DNA from 3 places in the Micromonospora sp. NPDC003776 genome. Region 3 is predicted to be linked to each of the others. Evidence: riboswitches for the same ligand, from Rfam matches in the RefSeq annotation. Region 3 holds a riboswitch; each other region holds the start of a gene.
What was found. A riboswitch is a leader RNA that binds a small molecule or an ion and turns the genes downstream of it on or off. The one in region 3 is predicted to bind cyclic di-AMP.
Positions count from the first base shown of each region.

Region 1: another riboswitch for cyclic di-AMP. It lies ahead of ACWEVO_RS03665 (C40 family peptidase); the one in region 3 lies ahead of ACWEVO_RS06850 (C40 family peptidase).
Region 2: another riboswitch for cyclic di-AMP. It lies ahead of ACWEVO_RS11390 (coiled-coil domain-containing protein); the one in region 3 lies ahead of ACWEVO_RS06850 (C40 family peptidase).

Region 1 covers NZ_JBSGJR010000020.1:8,252-13,000, reverse strand. The annotation lists gene ACWEVO_RS03670 (FtsX-like permease family protein) at 1-1,179, shown strand, start outside; cyclic di-AMP (ydaO/yuaA leader) riboswitch at 1,396-1,527, shown strand; gene ACWEVO_RS03665 (C40 family peptidase) at 1,565-2,650, shown strand; gene ACWEVO_RS03660 (Rieske 2Fe-2S domain-containing protein) at 2,676-3,542, opposite strand; gene ACWEVO_RS03655 (aldo/keto reductase family oxidoreductase) at 3,643-4,506, opposite strand; gene ACWEVO_RS03650 (LysR family transcriptional regulator) at 4,614-4,749, opposite strand, start outside.
Region 2 covers NZ_JBSGJR010000096.1:9,049-13,797, reverse strand. The annotation lists gene ACWEVO_RS11400 (SRPBCC family protein) at 1-488, shown strand, start outside; gene ACWEVO_RS11395 (hypothetical protein) at 494-1,006, opposite strand; gene ACWEVO_RS11390 (coiled-coil domain-containing protein) at 1,114-2,181, opposite strand; cyclic di-AMP (ydaO/yuaA leader) riboswitch at 2,187-2,318, opposite strand; gene ACWEVO_RS11385 (cation diffusion facilitator family transporter) at 2,463-3,377, opposite strand; gene ACWEVO_RS11380 (HelD family protein) at 3,431-4,749, opposite strand, start outside.
Region 3 covers NZ_JBSGJR010000046.1:9,360-14,108, reverse strand. The annotation lists tRNA gene ACWEVO_RS06870 (tRNA-Gly) at 1-47, opposite strand, end outside; gene ACWEVO_RS06865 (zinc metalloprotease) at 293-1,279, shown strand; gene ACWEVO_RS06860 (pyridoxamine 5'-phosphate oxidase family protein) at 1,350-1,898, opposite strand; gene dcd (dCTP deaminase) at 1,977-2,555, shown strand; gene ACWEVO_RS06850 (C40 family peptidase) at 2,602-3,636, opposite strand; cyclic di-AMP (ydaO/yuaA leader) riboswitch at 3,649-3,784, opposite strand; gene ACWEVO_RS06845 (N-acetylmuramoyl-L-alanine amidase) at 4,019-4,749, shown strand, end outside.

The DNA of each region.
Region 1 (4,749 bases), on a different contig from region 3:
ATCCGGCTGCTGGCCGCGGCGCGCGGCAGGCTGCCGGTGGCGGTCCGGCTGGCGTTGACCGACCTGGTCCGCTACCAGGCCCGGGCCGGCGCGGCGCTCGCCGCGATCAGTCTCGCGCTGGGCATCTCCGTGGCGGTCGTCGCCGGGTCCGCCGCCGCCGAACACCAGGCCAGGCAGGCCGCCGGGCTGGGCAACCTGGCCGACAACCAGCTGCTGGTCCGCATCGGCCGCCCCGCCCCGGTGATCCCGGTACGCACCCCGGCGGAACTGGCCGGCCTGCAGGCCCAGCTGGACACGATCGCCGGCAACCTCGGCGCGCCCGCCGTGACCCCGCTGGACATGGCGGTGGTCGCGGCGGACACCGAACCGGGCCAGAACGGCGGCCAACCCGGGCATCCGGCCGTCGAGATCGGCACCCCGGTCGCCGACGGGCAGCAGATGGCGTCGTACCCCCTTTACGTGGCCACCCCGCAACTGCTCGGGCGCAACCACCTGGACCCCGCGGCGGTCGCCGCCGACACCGATGTGCTCACCGTCCGCACCGGCGCCCTCGAACTGGTGAACATCCCCGAACGCCGCGTCTACCCGAAGACCCAGGCGCTGCCGAACCCCCGGTACTCCTCGATGCCGAACTCGCTGGTCACCGCGCACATGATGGCGCGCCACGGCTGGCAGCCCGCGCGGGTCGGCTGGCTCCTCGACGCGGACCACCCGCTCACCACGCAGGAGCTGACCACCGCGCAGAACTTGGCCGTGAGCGCCGGCCTCACCATCGAGTCCCGCCACGAGCGGGCCACGCTCACATCGCTGAGGACCGGGGCCGTCGCCGCCGGCGCGCTGCTCGCCCTCGGCATCCTCGCGATGACCGTCGGCCTCATCCGCGGCGAGGCCGCCGGCGACCTGCGCACCCTCGCCGCCACCGGAGCGCCCCGGCGGGTACGGCGCACCCTGACCGCCACGACGGCGGGGGCGCTCGCACTGCTCGGGGCCGTGCTCGGGCTGGTCGGCGCGTACGCCGGGTTGGTGAGCGTGCTGCACCGCGACCTTGGGGCGCTCGCCGACGTGCCGGTCGGGCACCTGGCCGCGACGGTCGTCGGGCTGCCGGTGCTCGCCACCATCGCCGGGTGGCTGCTCGCCGGCCGGGAGCCGCCGTCGATGGGCCGCCGCCGGCTGGAGTAGCACGCGCAGTTTGACGATCAATATTAGGAACGGTTGAGAATTCGATTAGCGGAGTCTTACGTGGACATCATTTCCGGCACCCGATGTGCCCATTCGACCGCACAGTGAATTGGCATTATCGGCTCGTTGATTTCTTCGGGCCGTCCTCACTAGTGTTGGTCAGCGTCCGTTCCGGACGTCGGTCTCCACCTGGAGTCCCCGGGGCGGCCACCGCCGAATCACCGGACGCCGTCGGCGTCAACGGCGAGCCGGGGAACCACCGTTTCCGGGGTGAATCCGCGTCAGCGGTAGGGCGCCTTCCACGCCCGAACCCGTCAGCTAACTCGGCAGGCGGTCGAGGTCGGCGCAGCGATGCGTCGGCCTCGAATGGAAGGAGCCGCAGCCGTTGCCACGCGTACGCACCCGGGCCGCCGGATCGCGTCTGCTCGCCAGAATCCTCGCCGTCGCCGCGGCCACCATGGTGGCCGTCGCGCCGGCCGCCCAGGCCCACGCCGCACCGTCGGCCGCGCAGGTGCAGCAGCAGATCGAAGCGGCGTTCGAGAAGCTCGAACCCGTCATCGAGCAGTACAACAAGGTCCGCACCGACCTGACGGCAAACCAGCGGAGATCGGCCGAACTGAGCCGGCAGCTGGAGCCGCTGGGCAGGTCGGTGGAGGTCAGCCGGACCCGGGTCACGCAGATCGTGTCGGGCTACTACAAGCGGGAGAACTCGCTTTCCACCTTCAACGCCCTGCTGACCCCCGGCTCGCCGCCGACCGAGCTGGGGGACCAGCTCGCGCTGGTGAATCAGGTGGCCCATTCGGAGCAGCGACAGATCAGTCACCTGTCGACCCAGCAGGCGAGCTACCACGCCGACAAGGAGAAGATCGACGCGCTGATCGCGATCCAGCAGCGCCAGCAGGCCCAACTGGCGGCGCGCAAGAAGACCATCGACGCCGAGATCACGCGGCTGGACGCGCTGCGCAAGAAGATCGCCGCCGCGGACGCGGCCAAGGCGGCGGCGGAGGCCGCGGCGGCCAGAGCCGCAGCCGCGAAGTCGGCCACCACGTCCAGCGGCACCTCACCGATCACGTCGACCAGTTCGCTGTTCATCGGCGGGCAGTGTCCCGCCGTCGCCATCACCGGCAGCGGCGGCGTCGCGGCGAAGACGGCGTGCAAGCAGATCGGCAAACCGTACGTGTGGGCGGCCGACGGCCCGGACACGTTCGACTGCTCCGGCCTGACCCAGTACGCGTGGGCCGCCGCCGGGGTGCACCTGGCCCACTTCACCGGTGACCAGTGGACCTCGGGCGTGGCGGTGAGCAAGGCCAACCTTCGTACGGGTGACCTGGTCTTCTTCTACTCCGACCACCATCACGTGGGCATCTACGTCGGCAACGGGCTGATCGTCCACGCCCCGCACACCGGGGACGTGGTGCGCATGGCCCAGCTGGCGAACATGCCGTACAGCGGCGCCCGCCGACCCGGCTGACCGGTGGCCGCCCCTCCCCCGGCGGTCAGGGCAGCCTGGCCTCCAGAACGCCGTCGGTCACCCGCGTGGGTAGCACCTGCTGGTCAGTGCTCGCCGGGCCGTGCACCACCTCTCCGTCCTTCAACTGGAAAGTGCTGCCGTGCCATGGGCAGACGACGCAGGGTTGCCCGTCGACCTGGATCACCTTGCCCTGCCCGAGCGGCCCGCTCTGGTGGGCGCAGCGGTCGAGCAGGACGGTGATGTCGGTGCCGTCGCGGTAGACCACGACGGGCACGTTGTCGACCTGCCGGGCCAGCAACTGGGCCTCGGGCAGGGAGTCGACCTCCGCCACCCGGCGCCACCCGTACTCGACCCGGTGCATGTCCGGGGCGCCCTGGTTGACCTGCGCGGTCTGCTTGTAGACGAGGTGGCCGCCGAGATAACCGCCCGCGCTCACCGTCGCCAGGCCGAACAGACCGAGGATGCGGCCGAGCCCGTGCCGCCCGCGCAGGCGTGCGGCGAGCGAGCTCGCGTAGAGAGCCACCGCCAGGGTGTTGGTGGCAGCATGCACCAGGCCGACCCGGCGTTCCTCCTGCCAGAGCCACGACCAGTCGTTGACGCCGGTCAGCGCGGCCGGCAGCGCGCTTGCCGTGCCGACCGCGACGAGGGTCGCAGCGGCGTGCTCCTGCCCTCGCGTCCGCCCCGGCATCAGGTCGAGGACGGCGCTGCTCATCCACGCGCCCATCGGGACCTGCACCAGCGCCGGGTGCAGCGGATGGCCCAGCCACACGCCGTGCAGCGCATCCTTGACCCGTTGCGGTCGCAGCAGCGACCACACCCTGGGCTGTAGCCGGTCGCCCACCCGGTCCAGCGCGGAGGCCTGCTCCAGCTTGTTCAGAAGTGCCGTACGCATGGCCGGCCATACCCCACCCGCCGGCCCTGAAACCCGGCTCCCGTCGGAGCCGAGCAGCGGCGAACGTGCCCAACAGCGGCGCTCGCCGCGGCCGAGCCGGTCAGTCGATGCTGTTCAGTTCGCTCAGCGCGTCGTCGGGCAGGGCCAGTCCGGCGGCGGCTACGTTCTCGCGCAGGTGCGCCACGGACGAGGTGCCGGGGATGAGCAGGATGTTCGGGGACCGGTGCAGCAGCCACGCCAGCGCGACCGCCAGTGGAGTGGCGCCGAGGCGGGCGGCGACGGCGTTCAGCTCTTCGGACTGCAGCGGAGAGAAACCGCCGAGCGGGAAGTAGGGCACGTAGGCGATGCCCAGCGCCGCAAGCGAGTCGACGAGGGGATCGTCGTCCCGGTTGGCGATGTTGTAGAAGTTCTGCACGCACACGACCGAACCGATGGACTGCGCCTCGGCGATCTGATCGGCGTTGACCGTGCTGAGCCCGAGATGTTTGATCAGCCCCTGCTGCTGCAGCTCGGCCAGAACCGTGAACGGCTCCTCGATGGATCCGGGGGTGGGCCGGTCGAACCCGCCGACGCGCAGGTTCACCACGTCGAGCACGTCGAGGCCGAGGCGAGTCAGGTTGTCGTGCACGGCCTGGCGCAGCTGCTCCGGGGCGAGGGCCTGCGGCCAGTTACCCTCGGCGTCCCGCAGCGCCCCGACCTTGGTCACGATGTGCAGATCCTCCGGATAGGGATACAGCGCCTCCCGGATGATCTCGTTGGTGACGTACGGGCCGTAGAAGTCGGCCGTGTCGATGTGGTTGATGCCCAGCTCGACGGCCTCGCGCAGCACGGCGACGGCGGCGTCCCGGTCGGCCGGCGGGCCGAAGACGTGCGGGCCGGCCAACTGCATCGCGCCGTACCCCATCCGGGTGACCGTCAGTTCCCCCATGCGGAACGTGCCGCCGGGCAGGCTGGTCGACGTCATGCGGCTTCCTTTCGCTGTTGTCGCAAATCCGCAAGCTTCCCGCCGGCGGGACCACCAAACCCTCCCGGGCCGGGAAGCGCCCGCTGCGCGAGCGTTGGCAGCCGGGTTCAGGTCCGTGCGTTCCGGGCCGCTTCGGTCAGGTGGGTCAGGAGGGTGGCGGTGGCGGGTGGGTCGGGCGGCTGCCCGTACACGGCGGCGTCGATCCGCCGGCCCGGGCCGGGTAGCCGCACTGCTCGTACCCGG
Region 2 (4,749 bases), on a different contig from region 3:
TGCGAACCGTCGACCGCGAGGGGAGTCCGGGGTTGCTCAGCAGCGACAGCTTCAGCTACACCGTGCAGGCCCGCTGCACCCGGGCGGAAGCGTCCGCCCTGCTCAGCGACCTGTCCCGGCAGGGCGAGCTGCATCCGCTGATCGTCCGGGTGCGCGAGCTGCCGCCGCGACCCGGCGCCTTGGCCAGCTACGCGATCACCGACCGGCTGGAGCTGGGCCCGCTGCACTTCCCGGTCACCTACCAGGCGGACGTGCTGATCGCGAACGAGGACGAGGTGGTGACGGTGGCCCGGCAGCAGCCGGCCACCACGGTGCGCAACCACACCCGGCTGCGCGACGAGCCCGACGGCGTGGTGCGGATCGACGTGGAGATCACGCTGTCCGCCCCGGCGCCCCTGTTCGGGTACGCCTTCCGGCAGGCCCGCGCCGCCCACCTCGGGCTGGCCAGCCGGCTCGGCGCCAGGCTGGAGCAGGGGCGCGCCGTCTGACAGCCTCAGCCGCCCCGGCCGGCCGGCACCGCCCGCCGGCCCGCCGGCACGGCCGCCCGCCGCAGCCGCCCCCACGGCTTGTACGTGGACAGCACGGTGGCGATCAGCAGCAGCGTGGTGGAGACGCTCGGCGCGACCACCAGGTCCACCCGCAGGTGGGCGTCGGCCGCCGCGCCCAGCTCGCCGAGGTGCCGGATCCGGGGGGTCAGCAGCAGGAGCACCAGCCCGAGCATGACGGTGGTGATGCCGAACTTGACCAGCACCCAGCGCCAGCGCAGCAGGCCCCAGGGAGTGAGCAGCGCGCTGGCCACCCCGACCAGCCACACCGCCACGCTCAGCGGCGCGAACAGCCAGGTCACCAGCAGACCCGCGGTCGGGTAGACCACCTCCGGGTCGGCCCCGCGCAGCCCGGCGATGCCCAGCGTGAGCAGCACCAGGTCCACGCCGAGCCAGCCCAGCGAGGTGACCAGGTGCAGGGTCAGCAGGGTCTTGCGCGCGGGCGGGGAGAGTCGGCTCATGCTGCCGATCCTGCGCGGAGCAGCCGGCGGCGTCGTGGGGCCGGGAACGACATCCGGCGTACGTCGGCGGACGTAGGGTGGCCCGCCGGTGGCGGGCCACCCCGGGCTCAGTAGACCGACAGGTGCACGTGGTTGGTGTGGTCGCTGGACGGGTCGCCGTTGCCGCCGCTGTACGCCTTCCACCCGCTGCTGGGCAGCCAGATCTGCTTGTACCAGATCACGTAGAGCACGGCGAGCGCGTCCGAGTTGCGGATGAAGTACGCCGCGAGGTTGTTGCCGTACGTCTTGTCGCCGCCGGTGGCCACGCCGCCGAAGCCGTCCTTCTGGGCGGCGAAGTCGCAGGCCCGCCCCTTCGGGTGCTCACCCGACCCGCTGGGTCGGTAGCAGGAGACGTACCGGGTGAACCCGGCGGCCTTGGCCTGCTGGAGGGCGTGCAGCGTGCGCGGGGTGATGCAGCCGTCGGCGGGCGTCGGGTCGTTGACGCTGCACGACTCCGGCGGCCAGGAGCCGTCGGGGTTGCGCTTCGCCGGGGTGGCGTTCGCGGTGGAGGTGCCCCGGGTGCCGCTGCCGTCCGAGGTGGCCGCCCGCTTGTTGGCCACCTCCAGCGCCTGCTCGGCCTGCTGCTTGCGCTTGGCCATCACCGCGACCTGCTTGCGCTGCTCCTGGATCTCGGCGTTCAGCGCGGCCTGGGTACGGGTGGCCTGGTCCCGGGTGTCGAGCAGCTCGCGAAGCGCCCGGTCCTCGTTGGCGGCGACCTGCGACAGCGCGGCGGCCCGGTCGAGGAAGCCCTCCGGGCTGGTGCTGCCGAGCAGCGCCGAGGCGGTGCCGAGCCGGCCGCTGCGGTACGCCACCGCCGCGATCTCGCCGACCTTGGCGTCGCGGCTGCCCAGCTCGGCGTTGATGGTGGTGAGCTGGGCGGCGAGCTGCTTCTGCCGGGTGACCGAGCGGTTCAGCGCGGTCCGCGCGTCCAGCCAGCCCTTGCTGGCCGCGTCGAGCTGGGCGCGCAGGGCCGCCGTGCCGCCCTCGTCGTCGCCGGGCGCGGCGGCGAGCAGGCCGGTCGGGGAAGCCGCCGAGGCGGGGGAGACCGGCAGGGCCGCGACGCCGAGGGCGAGCGTCGCGACGAGCAGGGCCGCCAACCGGGCGGCCGTCCGTCGTACAGGTGCCACTGATGGCATTCAGGTGTCCTTCCGTCAACCGCCGACCGGGTTAGCTGACGGGTTCGGGACGGAAGATCCCTACCGCTGACGCGGATGCACCCCAGGTACGTGGTTCCCCGGCTCGCCGGGCTCCGGCGATTAGGCGACGGCCGCCCCCGGGCGCCGATGGGCGCCGCCCGGCGGAGGCCGCGACCGAGCCTACCGGCGGTCCGCCGAGCCGGCCCGCGTCCGGGGTCGGCCGGCCGGCGTCAAAACCGGCATAAGTGCACAATAACCACTTGAATTTAAGATTGTCCTAATTACCACTCGACCGGACCGCAGGCGCCGGCGGACGCTCCGGGTTCGATCTGCAACGTGGCGTGATCGATGTGGAAGTCCTCCCGCAGCGCCGCCCGGGCCGCGGCGAGCACGTCGCCGACCTCGGCGCCGGGGGCCGTGGTCAGGTGCGCCGAGGCCACCTCCATGCCGGAGGTGAGGGTCCACACGTGCAGGTCGTGCACCTCGGCGACGCCGGGCACCGCGGCCAGCCGGTCGTGCACCGCGGTCACCTGGAGATGCTCGGGAGCGGCCTGCACCAGGATCCGTACCGCGGCCCGGCCGAGCCGCCAGGTGCGCGGCAGGATGAACAGCCCGATCGCGACCGCGACCAGCGGGTCCGCCCACCACCAGTCGGTCACCGCGATGACCAGGGCGGCGCCGATCACGCCGAGCGAGCCGAGCAGGTCGCCGAGCACCTCCAGGTACGCCCCGCGCAGGTTGATGCTCTCCTCCGCCCCGGCGCGCAGCAGCGCGAAGGCGGCGAGGTTGGCGAGCAGGCCGAGCACCGCGACGGCGAGCATCGGCCCGGCGAGGACCTCCGGCGGCTCGCCGAACCGGCGGACCGCCTCGACCAGCACGTAGACCGCGACCACGCCGAGCAGCACCGCGTTGGCCAGGGCGGCCAGCACCTCCAGCCGGTAGAGCCCGAAGGTGCGCTGCGGGTCGGTGTCGGCCCGGCGGGTGGCGCTGATCGCCGCGAGGGCCATCCCGATGCCGAGCACGTCGGTGAACATGTGCCCGGCGTCGGAGAGCAGGGCCAGCGAGCCGGTGCCGAACGCGGCCACCGCCTCCACCACCATCAGGGCGGTGAGCAGGCCGAACGCGGCCCAGAGTCGACCACGGTGGCGCTGTGCGGCGTTGGTCACCGCACCGCTGTGGTCATGACCCGCGCCCACGCCCACACCCTCTCGTCCGTCGCCCCGGCCCGACTCAATCTATGCTCACATCGCTATGTGTGCAAATGAACGTCGAGCGTGGTGAGGCGCTGGGTGGCCCGGGAGAGCGCCACGTAGAGCGTCCGGACCCCGGAGCCCGGGTCGGCCCGGATCTCGCTCGGCGCGACCAGCGCCACCCCGTCGTACTCCATGCCCTTGGCCTGGAGGCTGGTCACCACCTGGAGCCGGCTGCCGCCCAGCTCGCCGAGCCAGCCGGCCACCTCGTCCCGGCGGGGCACCGGGGTGATCACGCCGACCGTGCCCTCGACCTCGGCCAGCAGGGCGCGGACCGCCGCCACGGTGGCCGGGGCCAGCTCGGCGGCGGGCACCGCCAGCTCGACCGGCTCGACACCGGTGGAGCGGACCGCGGTGGGCAGCGGCAGGTCCGGGTAGAGCCGGCGGATCTCCGCCGCCGCCACGGCGAAGATCTCCGCCGAGTTCCGGTAGTTGGTGGTCAGCTCGTAGCGGTACCGGCGGCGGCGTCCCAGCGCCTGGTCGCGGGCCCGGGTCAGCTCCTGCGGGTCGCCGGTCCAGGCGGTCTGCGCCGGGTCGCCGACCACCGTCCAGGAGGCCAGCCGGCCCCGCCGGCCGATCATCCGCCACTGCATCGGCGACACGTCCTGGGACTCGTCGACCACCACGTGGGCGTAGTCGCGGTAGTCCTCCGGCCGCTCCCGGGCGGCCGCCCGGGCGGCCCGCTGCCGGTCGGCGTACGTGCTCAGCTCGCGGACGCCCCCGGCGAGCTGGAACGGGTCGCGCTTCGGCCGCCGTCGCTGGACCGGCTTGCCCAGCAGCGCGTCCAACTCGTCCAGCAGCGCCACGTCGGCGATGGTCGGCCCCTCGCCGTCCAGGCTCCGGTACGCCTCGGTCAGCAGCCGGATCTCCGCCCCGGACAGCACCCCGTCGGCGTACCGGCGCAGCCGATCGGGGCGGGCCAGCCAGCCGAGCACGTGCCGGGGGTGCAGCCGCGGCCACCACGCCTTCAGGAACTCCCGGAACTCCGGGCGCTCGATGATCTCGTCCTCGAAGGCGGGCTGCTCCGGCAGCCGGCCCACCCGCAGCGTCCGGGCCTGCGCGTACAACGCCGCGAGGACGGCGTCGAAGCCCGCCCGGCGCACCTCGTTGCGCCGCGCCCCGCGGGGCAGCGCCTGGTCCCGGATCGCGTCCAGCTCGGCCCGCTCCAGCCGGAGCAGCTCACCCCGGTAGAGCAGGCGCAGCTCGGTCGGGGCGTCCGGCACCGCGTCCCGGACCGCGCGCTCCAGCACCCGGCGCATCCGTAGCGAACCCTTCACCGCCGCCACCTCGGGCGGATCGGTGCGGGTCGCCGACACGC
Region 3 (4,749 bases):
CACTGTCAGCTTGGGAAGCTGATGTTCTGCCATTGAACTACACCCGCAGGCAGCACCACTGTACCTGAGGTCACCACCTCCGTGCATCCAGGTACCCCCGTGGCGAGTCCCGGCGCCGCGCAATCGCCTCGAAACGATCTTGCAACAGAAGCGGCCCGCGGAGCAGCGGATAGTTTCACCACGGCAATATATGCCCGTTCTCAAATCCGTCGATGGGATGTAACGTCTCCCACACGTTCTCCGACACGGCGTGACATACCCCCGTTTCACGCCGCCAGAAAGAGGTGGGCCCATGGGACTGCGTCCCAACCTGCTGACCCGGCGCGCCGCCGGTGTCGCGACGACGACCTTCGCGCTGATGCTCAGCACCGCCGCGGTGGGTGTCGTTCCCGCTGCCTCGGCCTTCTCGGCCGCCCCGGCCGGCTCCTGCGCCGAGCCCGCCGACGTCCACTCGGACGCCCGGGTCGCCAAGGGTGGCAGCAGCAAGCTGGACCCGAACGCCCTGACCGCCAAGCAGGTCGCCGAGCGCGAGGCCGATCTCACCGCCGCCCTGCGGGAGCGGGCCGCCTTCCGTGGCGGCGCTCAGGCCGCCACGCCGGTGGCCAGCGTCACCATCCCGGTCGTCGTGCACGTCATCCAGCGGGACAGCACCCGGGCCGGCGGCAACATCCCGGACTCGATGGTCACCCAGCAGATCTCCGTGCTGAACACGGCGTACAGCGGCGGGACCGGCGGCGCACCGACGGCCTTCAGCTTCCAGCTGCAGAAGGTGCACCACGTCACCAACGCCGCCTGGTACCCGATCGTGCAGGGCTCCACCGCCGAGCGGCAGATGAAGTCCTCGCTCCGGGAGGGCGGCAAGAACACGCTGAACATCTACCTCGGCGAACTGAGCGACAACCTGCTCGGCTGGGCCACCTTCCCGAAGCGCAAGCTCGACAGCATGGACGGCGTGGTCGCGCTGAACGAGTCGCTGCCGGGCGGCACCGCGACCAACTACAACGAGGGTGACACCGGCACCCACGAGATCGGCCACTGGCTGAACCTCTACCACACCTTCCAGGGCGGCTGCTCCGGCTCGGGTGACAGCGTCGACGACACCCCCGCCGAGGGTTCGCCGGCGTACCAGTGCCCGACCGGTCGGGACACCTGCACGGCGGCGGGCCTGGACCCGATCACCAACTTCATGGACTACACCTACGACTCGTGCATGCACCAGTTCACCCCTGGTCAGGCGAGCCGCATGATCACCGCGTGGAACGCCTACCGCGCGGCCTGAGCATCGCACCGAAACGCCGGTGCCGGCCCTGTCCTCCGACGGGGCCGGCACCGGCGTTTCTCGTGGGCTCTCAGGCGGCCGGGCGGCGCGTGTCGAAGCCGTGCCGGCCGCCGCGCCGACTCTCGGCGGCGGTCACCGTACGCCGGGGCGGGGCGGTCGCCCGCGGATCGAGCCAGACCCGCACCTGCGGCCGGCCGGCACCCGGCTGAGCGGTCTGGTCGCGCCGGGTCAGCATCGCCACGTCGACGGTGAACTCGAACAGCCGCCAGTCGACCTGCGGGGCGGCCCGGCCGAGCTCGGCCACCCGGGCCAGCGTTGCCGCGTCGGTCACCGGGCGGGCCCGGCCGGCCATGTACGCCTCGTCGTCGCTCTCCTCGGGAGGGAAGGAGTGCAGCGCGTAGCGGCCGTCGCGTTCGAGGTCGCGCCGCTTGGGCGAATCGATGACGAAGCAGTAGAGCCCGTCGTCGGTGATGACCGGGGACACCGGATGCACCCGGGGGCCGCCGTCGGCGCGGACCGTGGCGAGGTAGCCGAAGCCCGGCCCGTACTGCTGCAGGAGAAGGCGGATCTCGTCGGCGAGTCGGGGCTCGTCGGCGGCGAATTCGGACCAGGAAGCCATGCGGACATTCTATCGAACACGTGTACGAAGATGTAGTCCGACACGCAGGTCACCCGTACCGGTCGCTATGGTGTTCCGATGCTGCTCTCCGACCGCGACCTGGTCTCCGAGATCAAGGCGGGCACGCTCGCGCTGGAGCCCTTCGAGCCCACGCTGGTGCAACCGTCCAGCATCGACGTACGCCTGGACCGGCTCTTCCGGGTCTTCAACAACCATCTCTACACCCACATCGACCCGGCCGTTCAGCAGGACGACCTGACGTCGATGGTGGAGGTTCCCGAGGGCGAGCCGTTCGTGCTGCACCCGGGCGAGTTCGTGCTCGCCTCCACCCTCGAGGTGATCTCGCTGGGCGACCAGCTCGCCGGCCGCCTGGAGGGCAAGTCCAGCCTGGGCCGGCTCGGGCTACTCACCCACTCGACGGCGGGCTTCATCGACCCGGGCTTCTCCGGGCACGTCACGCTGGAGCTCTCCAACGTGGCGAACCTGCCGATCACCCTGTGGCCCGGGATGAAGATCGGCCAGCTCTGCATCTTCCGGCTCTCCTCGCCGGCCGAGCACCCGTACGGATCGGCGGTGTACGGGTCGCGCTACCAGGGGCAGCGCGGCCCGACCCCGAGCCGGTCCTGGCAGAACTGGCGGGTCTGGCCGACCCGGTGAGCCCTCGCGCAGGGGCTCCCGCGCTGCGGAAGCCCCTGCGCACCGGTCAGCCCGGGCGGCCGTAGCTGTTGATCTGGCCGTCGTCGACGCGCTTCATCGTGATCGGCTTGCCGGACTGGGAGGCGTGCACCACCCAGCCGTTACCCACGTAGAGCGCGACGTGGTGGAGGTCGCTGTAGTAGAAGACCAGGTCGCCGACCTGGAGTTCGCTGCGGCTCACCCGCCGGGTGACGTCGTGCTGCTGGCGGGCGTTGTGCGGCAGCGAGACACCGGCCTTGGCCCAGGCGGCCATGGTGAGGCCGGAGCAGTCGTAGTGGTCGGGGCCGGCGGCCCCCCAGACGTAGATCTTGCCGATCTGAGCGCAGGCGAACTTCGCGGCGACCCCGCCCGGACCACCCGGGTAGCCGGCCGGGCACGGCGCCGGGCGCAGCGGTCCGCCGCCACCGTTGCCGTACACCTTGAGCCGCAGCTTCTGGAGCCGGGCGATCTCGGCGTCGATCTGCTTCTTCTGCGCCGCGAGCTGGGCCTCGGTACGGGCCAGCTTGGCGATCATGTCGTCCAGCGGCTTCTTCTTCGCGGCCAGCTGGTCGCGCAGCTCGGCGACCGACTGCACCTGCTGCTGCTGGCGGTGTGCGAACCGGTCGAGCAGTTCCAGGCTGTCGACCACCTCGCTCGGGGAGCGGCTGCCCAGCAGCGCGTTCACGGTGGAGAGGTTGTCCCCCTTGTAGGCGTCGGCGGCGAGGCCGCCGACCTGCCCGAGGGCCTGGTCGACCCGGGCCTCCAGGGGAGCGATCTGCTTGGCCAGCGCCGCGGCCTGCTTGCGCTTGGCGGCGAGATCCTCACGGGTGGCGTTGACCTGCTCGATGACCGGCTCGAGCTTGTTCCAGTCCTTGTCGATCTGGGCTTCGATCTCGGCGACCGACGGGTCGGCGTGGGCCGCCGTGGCGCCGCCGGTCAGGATGACGGCGGTGCCGACCAGGGCGGCGAGGGCGGTGGTGCAGCGGGACCAGCGTGAACGCGGCGCAGCCGTCAGCCGGTCGAGCGACCGTGCCGACGGTGGCCGCGGGGCATGGTTAGCCACCGGGCTCCGTACTCCTTCTTCCGGACCGCCTACCGGGTTAGCTGACGGGTTCGGGCGGGAAGGGAGCCGCCCTACCGCAGAGGCTGCGGATTCACCCCAGGTACCTGGGTCCCCGGCTCGCCCGGAGGCGACTCGGCGGTGTCCGACCGTCACCACCCGGGCTGGGCGGTGAGACTGCCGGTCGACGATTGACCAGAGTAGAGATCGCCGTTATCGAGATGCAACCCACGCGGCCGTGACACTCCGTACCCGAATTCGCGTCCACCGCGCCAGGTGAAGGTTTTCTTCAGGGCCGATTACCTGTTGGAAAGGTATTGACCGCGACCCGGGTGCGGAGTGAGGGTGGGAACGCAGTGACCCCCATCCCTGTCCTGGAGGTTCGATGCACCTCTCACCCCCGCCGTCGGGCAGACGGATACTGCTGGCGGCCGCCGTCGCAGCGGCCACCGCGCTCGCGACCACCGGCCCGGTGGCCGCCGAGCCGTCCAGTACGGACACGGCCGACCGGCAGCAGCAGTACGCCGCCGCGGCCGACGAGTACGGCGTGCCGCAGAACGTCCTGCTCGGCGTCTCGTACCTGGAATCCCGCTGGGACACCCACCCGGGCCAGCCCAGCACCAGCGGCGGCTACGGGCCGATGCACCTGACCGACGCCGAGCAGGTCGCCTCGACCCCGTCCAGCAGCCACGTGGACGAGAACGAGGACCCGCGCGGCGACGACTCCCGCCCGCTCACGCTCGACCCGGCCGTCACCGCCGCGCCCTCCGGCGACGTGCTGCCCCAGGCGTCCCTGCAGACCGTCGACGCCGCCGCCGCGCTCACCGGCATCCCGGTGGAGACGCTGCGGAACGACGCCGTCGCGAACATCCGGGGCGGCGCGGCGCTGCTCGCCTCGTACCAGAAGGAACTGGGCGGGCCGGTCGGCGCCGGCAGTGACGCGGCGGCCTGGTACGGCGCGGTGGCCCGGTACTCCGGCGCGGACACCGAGGACGCCGCGGCGGCCTTCGCCGACGAGGTGTACGACCAGATCGGCCAGGGTGCCAGCCGGACCACCGACGACGGCCAGCGGGTGACCCTCGCGGCCACCAAGCTGACTCCGGACGAGTCCGGGCT